Regions from separate parts of the Dorea sp. AGR2135 genome, predicted to be linked through region 2. Evidence: riboswitches for the same ligand, from Rfam matches in the RefSeq annotation. Region 2 holds a riboswitch; each other region holds the start of a gene.

What was found. Region 2 has a riboswitch for cobalamin ahead of G593_RS0103565 (sirohydrochlorin cobaltochelatase). Riboswitches for the same ligand answer to the same signal wherever they lie in the genome.
Region 1: another riboswitch for cobalamin. It lies ahead of G593_RS19030 (immunoglobulin domain-containing protein); the one in region 2 lies ahead of G593_RS0103565 (sirohydrochlorin cobaltochelatase).
Region 3: another riboswitch for cobalamin. It lies ahead of G593_RS0108345 (uroporphyrinogen decarboxylase family protein); the one in region 2 lies ahead of G593_RS0103565 (sirohydrochlorin cobaltochelatase).

Annotation. Positions count from the first base shown of each region.
Region 1 covers NZ_ATVU01000010.1:84,174-87,461, forward strand. Annotated here, with positions in the region: gene G593_RS19030 (immunoglobulin domain-containing protein) at 1-1,875, opposite strand, end outside; cobalamin riboswitch at 2,036-2,246, opposite strand; gene G593_RS0108305 (Rpn family recombination-promoting nuclease/putative transposase) at 2,378-3,283, opposite strand.
Region 2 covers NZ_ATVU01000003.1:186,701-189,988, reverse strand. Annotated here, with positions in the region: gene G593_RS20020 (hypothetical protein) at 1-32, shown strand, start outside; gene G593_RS0103570 (3'-5' exonuclease) at 34-732, shown strand; cobalamin riboswitch at 834-1,046, shown strand; gene G593_RS0103565 (sirohydrochlorin cobaltochelatase) at 1,254-2,459, shown strand; gene G593_RS0103560 (hypothetical protein) at 2,523-3,068, shown strand; gene G593_RS0103555 (ABC transporter substrate-binding protein) at 3,217-3,288, shown strand, end outside.
Region 3 covers NZ_ATVU01000010.1:96,998-100,285, forward strand. Annotated here, with positions in the region: gene G593_RS0108340 (leucine-rich repeat protein) at 1-478, opposite strand, end outside; gene G593_RS0108345 (uroporphyrinogen decarboxylase family protein) at 543-1,613, opposite strand; cobalamin riboswitch at 1,781-1,990, opposite strand; gene G593_RS0108350 (dicarboxylate/amino acid:cation symporter) at 2,169-3,288, opposite strand, start outside.

The sequences.
Region 1 (3,288 bases), on a different contig from region 2:
AGATATCTGAATCTTTTCTCCTACTACTTTTGCTTCGGATGCCCCAATGCTAAACATCGTATACGGCTGTCCTGGTTTCTTCGTATCATCACTGGCGTAGATAGCAGTAATCCCATTACTTGCGACATATCCTTCTTTTTCACTTACCTTTTGGAAAGTTATCTCTGATATGTCTGAAATTATTTCGGTACCAGTATTATCCTTTACGATGCAACGATATTTTCCGGCAAGTTTTTCTTCCATTGTAAATGTATAGTTATCTGTACCAGCACTTAATTCTTTACAATTTGTCCAACTTTCTCCATCATCACTATACTGCCATTGGTATGACAACGTAGTCCCTTCTTCACCAAGTGCATCTATAAATAAAGAAATCTTGTCTCCTGCCTTTGCAACCATCTTTGCTATTGGCTGTGACTGAATTGTTATAACCGTCTGTTTCTTAAAATCAGACAATGCTGGAAGTTTTAACGCAAGAGAACTAGTTGTGCTAAATTTCTGCGTTCTTCCATTTCTCGGTACATAATGCACTTCTTTTCCTGCCATTGAAAGTGGTACCTCGAAAGTAAATCTTTCTAACTTTTTCCCCTCAATCTTTTTTGTATCTTCTTCCCCGATAATTAGTGGTTCTTTTTCCTTATCATTTCCATTACCAATATAAATTGCATCATATGAAAAGTTTCCACTGCTTGCTGGTTCTACCCAAATGGATACCTGTATTTTATCTCCTACAACTTTTGCCTCAGATGCTCCAATTTTAAACATCGTATATGGCTGTCCTGGTTTCTTCGTATCATCACTGGCATAGATAGAAGTAATCCCATCACTTGCTACATAACCTTCCTGTGCAGTTGTGCCGCTTCCAGTATTATCTCCAGAATTGTCACTGTCTGTTTTTCCATCGTCCTTCTTATCATCATCTACAAATGTAATTGTTGCAGTATTAGAGGTTTCCTTTATATATGACTTATTGACAATGCAACGATACTTTCCTTCTGAGCTTTTTTTCATTGTAAAGCTATAATTAGCTGTTGTTGCATTTTCACCATCACAGTCTGTCCAGTTTGTTCCATCTGCGCTATACTGCCATTGATATGAAACATCTTCTTCAGAAGCACTTACAGATAATTTAACATTTTCTCCTTCTTTTGCTTTCACATCGTTCGGCTGTCCCGTAATAACTTCTACGTTTGGAACACTCATCCACAGATAATTTTCTGACCATGTTCCTTTATCAGAACGTCCTGCGGCTACCGGAATCCAACTATTCTGTTTTGACAACGGAACAGTAATAGAAAACTTGCATGTACCATTTGCTTTTTCACCTTTTGTATAACCTGTTTTTTCACTATCTGTTACAGGTCCCAAATATAACCAATCAAATACAGATTTTTCACCTGTATTAAAATCAATCGTTACCTGATTATCTTTCACTTCCATCTTTTCAACAACGATTGGAAACATCCCGTACTCGTTTCCATCGTTTTTTAACACCTTGACACCAGAAATCGCCTCTGTAGGCTGCACAGGCACTATAGAGTCCTGTGGCGCTGCTTCCTGCGTTACAGACTCATTTTTTTGCTCTGTCTGCACCGGTTCATTTTCCACATTTGATTTATCTACAGATTCTGCATTCTTATTTTCTTGTTGTGCCGGTATTGCACTTTCTGATTTTTCTGTATTTTCTTTTTCACTAACATTTTCTGACACATTATCTGTATTATCAGAAACTACGTCAGATTCTGACTCTGTTTGTGCCGCATCGGCTTCTACTACATCTTGTTCTTGTGCATATACATTCGTATACGACAAAGGTGTAGCCACCATCGATGCAACAAGCACACCTGCTAAAAAGCTTGCACTTTTTCTTTTCATCCTTTTCTTCTCCTTTATTATGTTTTACCTTGTTGTCTGGGAATTATCATGAAAATAGTCGTACGAAAAAAAAGAAAAAACTTTTACTGACATAAGTAAAAATATTTTCGTTTTATAAAACTTTCGGTACAATCAATTACTCGTGACCTGGAATTCTCATTCCATGTACCAACGACCGGCAGGTTTCCTGACTTATAGAGTTCACATAAAATCTCCTTCCCAGTTTTCCAGTGGATGAGCTGCCTTGTCAGATTATCCGCAGCCTATGATTCTACATATCTATTTACAGTGACGAGTTCGTACAGGCTTCTCACCTGTTTCCCTTTTACCTGTTCTCACAATGAAACAGCACCGAACGTTCTTCATAATTTTCCATAACAAATATAACATTTAGACTTAAGAAAGTCAATGAAACTGGGGCTTTATTACAATTCATTATACTTCAGTGATATGCTTAAAAAGCTTCCACAGGATTTCTCCCATAGAAGCTTCTTTTTTCAATTTATACGCCAAATTCCTCATACAATTTCTTACGATATTCCAAATCCTCCAACGCCTTAATACTATCTTCCTGACGATTCTGCTTTGAAAGCTTCATTAATAAATTGGCAAGCCGTTCTTCCCCTATACGTTCTCCTTCTTTTCTTCCTTCCTCTCTTCCTCGTATTCTCCCTTCTCTTAAACCTCGCTCTATTGCCTCTTCTTTTACCAGTCTTTCTCTTTCTTCCATCTTCATATACTCGACCTCCACACTTGTACTTGTTTTTATCTCCTGTATACTCTCATGCAGACGGCGAAGTCTTTCATCACATTCCTCTGGAAGTCCATGTTCATTACTCTCAGTAATATAATGAAGAAAATCCACTAATTCTTTCGATACTTCATCTTCATTTTCCCCTTTTGTACTGAGAAATAATTTTGTAACCTCATCTCCAAGTAATAAATCCGGCTGTTCCTTGCAGCGACTTTCAAACGTATAGCAATACTTCTTCATTCCATATGGATCATAGTCACAGATTACAATAATAAACAGCGGTTTTAGCTTATCAAAACCTTTTTCACCGCTTTTCAACATTGGTGCGTCCATCAATGCCTGATAGAATCTGGTTCGTTTTGGAATATTTCCTTCCTTCCGATTCTGCATCTCTACATCAAAAACGCGACCATCTTCAGATTCTGCGACAAAATCCATTCGGATTCCACGTTTTCCCGGAATATTGTGAATAACCTTCTGACCTTCTTTCCACTTGAGGCTTTTTAATCGCAAACCAGTAGATAATTCGATAATTGTCTTGCAATTTTCCAGTTCCGCGGTTGCCACATCAAATAGAAAATCGTCCGTGAGATTCATCTCCTTTAATGGCTTCCATCTGTCTTCCTGCATGATTAAGTTTTCGGTTCTCTCCATACACT
Region 2 (3,288 bases):
GAGCAATGGACGAGAAAGAGACGGACAAGTAAGATGTTAAAATCATATGTTGCATTTGACATAGAGACGACTGGACTTAGCCCGGAGCACAATGAGATTATTGAGATTGGTGCATTGAAAGTACGGGAAGGAAAAGTTGTTGACCGTTTTAGTCGTTTTATCGAACCGGAGGCCGGGATACCTCCGATGATTACGCAACTGACCGGAATTACAAATGATATGGTAGAAGGAGCAGGGAACTGCGGCGAAGTATTGCCGGAGTTCCTTGAATTCTGCGAACAGGATACGCTGATCGGACATAATGTGCAGTTCGACTTCAGCTTTGTGAAGACAAAAGCAAAAGAACTTGGTTACACCTATGATCATATGGGAATTGATACACTTAAGATTGCCAAAGTTGTTCACGCAGACCTTCCATCCAGAAAGCTTGGCGCACTCTGCGAATACTATCATATCGAAAATGCGGCGGCGCACCGGGCATATCATGATGCTCTGGCAACCGCAAAACTGTATCAGTCTATGGCGCATTTTTATGAGGAAAAGGAACCGAAGGTTTTTAAACCACAGCCCTTGGCATATAAAGTGAAGAAAAAAGAACCGATAACCGCAAAACAGATCGAATTTCTCACAAGGCTTATGCAACAGAAGAATATTTCTATGGAAATGGACATACATACACTGACAAAGAGTGAGGCTTCCAGAGAAATCGACCGGATTTTATCCCGACCGTAATGGAAGTGAGAAACCAATATGGAATACAGTCTGACAGGCTGATGTATTGACAGTAATTATCAGATGTGTTAGATTGTAAAAGTAATAGCTAAAGATACAAAAGAATAAAAAATGTGTGAGGTGTCAGTCAGAGAAAGATATTATAAAAAGTTATTTATCTGGCTGGTGAAAAGGGAAACAGGTGTGAATCCTGTACGAACTCGTCACCGTATTTTGCGAGCTTTGAATCCTACATGCCACTGGGAGACCGGGAAGGCTGATTTTAGAGCGCTTGAGCAATAAGCCGGGATACCTGCCTTTCACAGTACAGGAACATATTTGTTCAGGCCACGAGGAACTGGCAGTACGAAATACATAGAAAGGCTATTTGACGGAAGGAAGATCATTTCGTCAATAGTTTGTTTTGCGTACTCTCTGTTCATTTTTTAATGGCAGGGATTTTTTATTATATGAATTTTTATGTAATAAAAAACCTCCGGAAAAATTATTTTGTATCTTAGAAAAAAATGGAGGATGGAAAGATGAAGAAAAAATTGGTAGTCGTATTACTTACTGCAGCTATGAGTATGTCTCTGCTTGCAGGATGTGGAGGAAATTCAGGAAGTTCTGACGCAAAGAGTGATGCAAAGACAGAGGATACGAAGGAGGACAGCGATCAGGTGGCAGCAGACAAGGTGGCAAAACTGATTGATGATATCTATGTTCAGGAGAGAACTGACAAGACAGATGAACAGTGCAAAGAAGCTAAGGAAGCCTGGGACGCATTAACAGATGCCCAAAAAGAATTAGTAGAAGGTGAAAACGCAGATCCTGATTACTTCGGAAGAGATACAGGTGACGCTTCGAAAGATGATCCGTTAAATCAGGACGAGATTGGTGAGAATGAACTTCTCGTTGTAAGTTTCGGTACATCATTCAATGACAGCCGCGCAAAAGACATCGGTGGAATTGAGAAAGCACTTCAGGCTGCTAATCCAGACTGGTCAGTAAGAAGAGCATTTACAGCTCAGATCATCATCAATCACGTACAGGCCCGTGATGATGAGAAGATTGACAACATGGAGCAGGCACTGGAGCGTGCAGTAGACAATGGAGTTAAAAACCTTGTTGTTCAGCCGACACATCTGATGCATGGTGCAGAGTATGATGAGTTATCAGAGACAGTGGAAAAATATAAAGATAAATTTGAATCTGTAAAGATTGCTGAGCCGCTTCTCGGCGAAGTTGGAGCAGATACAACAGTTATCAATGCAGACAAAGAAGCAGTTGCAAAAGCAATCACAGACGAAGCAGTTAAGACAGCAAACTATGACAGCATTGATGCAGCAGCCAAAGATGGAACCGCATTTGTATTCATGGGACATGGAACTTCACACGTTGCAAATGTAAGTTATGATCAGATGCAGACACAGATGGAGCAGCTTGGATATAAGAATGTATTTATCGGAACTGTAGAAGGTGAGCCGGAAGATACAGAGTGTCAGGCAGTCATCGAGAAAATCAAAGAGGCCGGATATAAGAAAGTAATCCTTCGTCCACTGATGGTTGTTGCAGGAGATCATGCGAACAATGATATGGCAGGAGACGATGATGATTCATGGAAGAGCCAGTTTGAAGCGTCAAAAGCATTTGACAGTGTAGAATCACAGATTGCAGGTCTTGGAGAGATTGATGCAATTCAGCAGATTTATGTAGCACATACAAAAGCTGCAATTGAAGCTAAATAGTTGACAGGTCAGATTTTCAGAGTACAATTATAAAGAAAAATAATTAGAAAAGAGAGAATGGACATGTTAAAAAAGAAATTATTAGTTTTATTACTTTCCGCCAGTATGGCAATGACAATGCTTGCCGGATGCGGAAGTAATACGGATAAGAAAGATGACACAAAAACAGAAGCTTCCAAAGATGATGCGTCAGAAGCAAAGACTGACAGCAAAGATGCGAAGGAGCCTGAGCTGGAAGATGGAACTTATAAGGTAGATTTTAATACAGACAGCGGTATGTTCCACGAGAATCCGGACTATAATGACGGAAAAGCAACGCTGACTGTTAAAGATGGTAAGATGACAGTACATATTACATTGAATTCTAAAAATATCGTACAGTTATTCTTAGGCTCAGCAGAAGATGCACAGAAAGACGGGGCAGATCTGATCGATCCGTCAGAGACAACAGAGATTACTTATTCTGATGGTTCCGCGCCAAAGGAAGCATATTCCTTTGACGTACCGGTACCGACACTGGACGATGAATTTGATCTGGCATTGATTGGAACAAAGGGTAAATGGTATGACCATAAAGTCAGTGTGTCCAATCCGGAAGCAGTGCAGTAAAAAAGATGTCGTATAATTTTTAAATAATTAAGAGCAGATGTGTTAAAGCATTTGCTCTTTCTTTGTATTTATAAAGATTTTTGATTTGACTTTTCTGTATAAACTGATAAAATGAGAGAAGTTATCAATTAAATCAAAGGAGAAATGTATGAGAAAGAGAATTGTTGCAGTGATACTTGCACTTGCCATGTCTGTTTCTATGATGGCATGTGGTGCAAAA
Region 3 (3,288 bases), on a different contig from region 2:
CAATATTATTGACCAGAATCACATCTGCATGTTCAATCTGGTCTACATAAAATTCTCCCAGTCCGGAGGCATATGCCTCCACCATGCCAATGTCTACAACTGTAACATTCGGTCCAATCACCATCTCAAGATGTTCCTTCTCTTTTAGCTGCGTACATACTTTCACGACATCAGACAGTTTTCCAAATCCAGATGCTTCTATAAAAATTCTGTCCGGGCAATCTTCCATGGCAATCCGGCGCATCTTTTCTTCAAACTCAAGTGCCATCCCACAGCAAATACAGCCCTCACCGATTTCTTCATAGATCAAGCTGCCTTCTGCATTTTCCCGGTCAACTGCCTGTGCACCAAAATCATTTTGAATTACCGCAGTCTTTCCCTTTACCTGTTCTATCCATTGATTTAAGAATGTTGTTTTTCCGGATCCTCGAAATCCAGATATGATCTGAACAACCATGTCCTTTTTATCTACCTCCATCAGATTAGTTTTCTGATTTTATATCTTTTTATTCAAATTTGGCAGATTATCTTTCCGACACATTTTACTCAAAGTTCTTAGGATCTAATGGCCATTTCCCATACTTTCTTGCTTCATTCATAAACGCTTCAATATTCTCCAATTTTACCTGACCGGAAAGATCACATCCAGAGGCAAGAATATAACCATTCGGTGAATCCCATGCTTTCTGCAAACACCTCTTTACAGCTGCATCCATTTCTTCCTTTGTTCCCTGAATAAAATAGTCGACCGGTGCCACATTTCCAAGAATCGGCATCTTCTGCCCTGCTGTATTTTTTACATGCTCCAAATCAACGACATTGTCCACACTGATCATATCACTTCCTGCATCTGCCATGTCATCAATTGTTTTGGTCGTATCCCCACATATATGATAGCAGACCATTCCTCCTGCATCATGAATTGCCTGATTTACTTTTTTTGCATACGGAAGCACAAACTCCTGATACTGACTCTTTCTCAAGATTGTGCCAGAAGCGAGTGGATCACATTGTAAGATCAATACCCCTTCTTGAATGAACTCTTTATAAATATCGATAAGACAATCTGTTGTAAACTGCACAAGTCTGTGAACCTTTTCTGGTGATTTCCTCATGGCACGGAACAGCTTCTCTGCTGGATAACAGCTTGTGGCAGCTGTATATGGCCCAGTAATCAGAACCCCGACCGGTACTTCATCACCAATTTCTTCTTTTACAATGTGGCATGCCTCCAGACAATGTCTTAGGTGCGGATCATTTTCTTTTTTCAGACATTCCGGATCCAGCTTGTCAATATCATCCAAACTTTCAAGCGGATACGTTGCGATTGCAGGTGTCTGAAACTCCGGATCATTGGTCGTTCCCCCAAGCCCAACTCCTACCATGTGAAGCCCGTATTCAATGACTGCAAGGTCATTACCAAATCTTTTGTACGCTTCAATCTGACACTTTGCCTCATTCTCCGGTGAGCTTCTTTTCTCGCGATGAGTCATCCCACATACATCGCCTGACATAGATACTATGACCGGCATTGCAAGCATTCGATCCATCGATTGTCCTGTCATAAAAGCATTCAGTCTTTGATTCGGTGTCATCTGGTCTAATTCGTGCATAAATCTCCTCCTCGTATTATACATGCAAACAATAAGTTTCTCAATATTCCCCCTGGATTTTATACACTATAACTTCTATCACTGTCATGAACGATCAGTATAAAATATTTTTCCACTAAAAAAGGCAGGGAAAATAAAACGAAGTGTCTGTTCTTTTCCCTACCGAAAATCCCAATTCCTATATAGCAGGTTTCCTGGCTTGATTTCATCCTCTGCTTTCCTCTTCCCGGCTTATATTACTGCTGTTCTGTTGCAGATATAAATACCAGTGACTCCGTTGAAGCTTCGTCCATCTTACAGTAGAATAGGCTGCCCTGGATTCTCACCAGATTCCCTTTTAAATGTCAAATCCATCACTAATATAGTCTTCTGCATCCAGTATAATTATTAAGCACGCTTATTTCAAATAAATAATATTGATATATCTACCCAATTATCGTTTTTCCAAATAAAATACACTCAGTCTTCATGGAATTCCTAAAAAGAATAAACTCATAAAAACCAAGTGTACATCATTAAGAATGGCTCTACATTCCTACTTGCGAAACTACATACTTATTTTTTTCTTAATGCTTTCTTTTTCTCAAGATTTGTGACAACCATGCAGCAGCTTGCATCACCTGTGATGTTTACTGTTGTACGTCCCATATCAAAGATACGATCCACTCCGGCTACAAGAGCGATTCCATCTACTGGAAGTCCTACAGATGTAAGTACCATTGCCAGCATAACCATTCCAGATCCCGGCACACCTGCTGTTCCGATAGATGCCAGTGTTGCAGTCAGAATAATCGTCAGCATCTGTGGAAGTGTCAGGTTGATTCCATAACAGGACGCGATAAAGATTGCACATACTCCCTGATAAATTGCAGTTCCATCCATGTTAATTGTTGCTCCAAGCGGAAGCACAAATGAAGTCACTTCTTTTGATGCTCCCATGTTCTCTACACACTCCATATTGATTGGAAGTGTTCCTACGGAAGAAGCACTGGAAAATGCAAACATCATTGCCGGAAGCATTCCTTTAAAGAATGCGATCGGACTCATACCGCCCATTGTCTTTACTGCTAATGAATATACAACAACTGCATGTATAATGTAGCAGACATACGCTGCTAAGAGCACCATTGCCAGTGAACCGATGATCATCGGACCATTTACTGCAATAACCGGGCACAACAGACAGAATACTCCGATTGGAGATAATCTTAAGATCATCTCCATACATTTCATAAACATATCATTCAGATCATTACACCCCTGGATCAAACGTGGATTTTTCTCCGGTCCAATCAGAATAATCGCAAATCCGAACAATACTGACATCACAATTACCTGAAGCATATTGGACTCAGACATCGGTGCAATAAAATTGGATGGGAAAATATTCACAATTGTATCCATAAATGATACCGACTCTGTTGCTTCATAAGTCAAGTCTGTTGTTGCAACGACCGGGAACATTCCTTTGAACAGATTTCCTCCAATCAATCCAAATGTGATTGCAAATGCGGTTGTACACATATAGTATACAACGGTCTTTAAACCAATTGCTCCCACTTTTTTAATATCCTGCATGGAGATAATCCCACACATAATGGAGAATAATACGATTGGAACTACGATGAACTTTACAAGGTTCAGAAAAATTGTTCCAAACGGCTTAATGTAACTC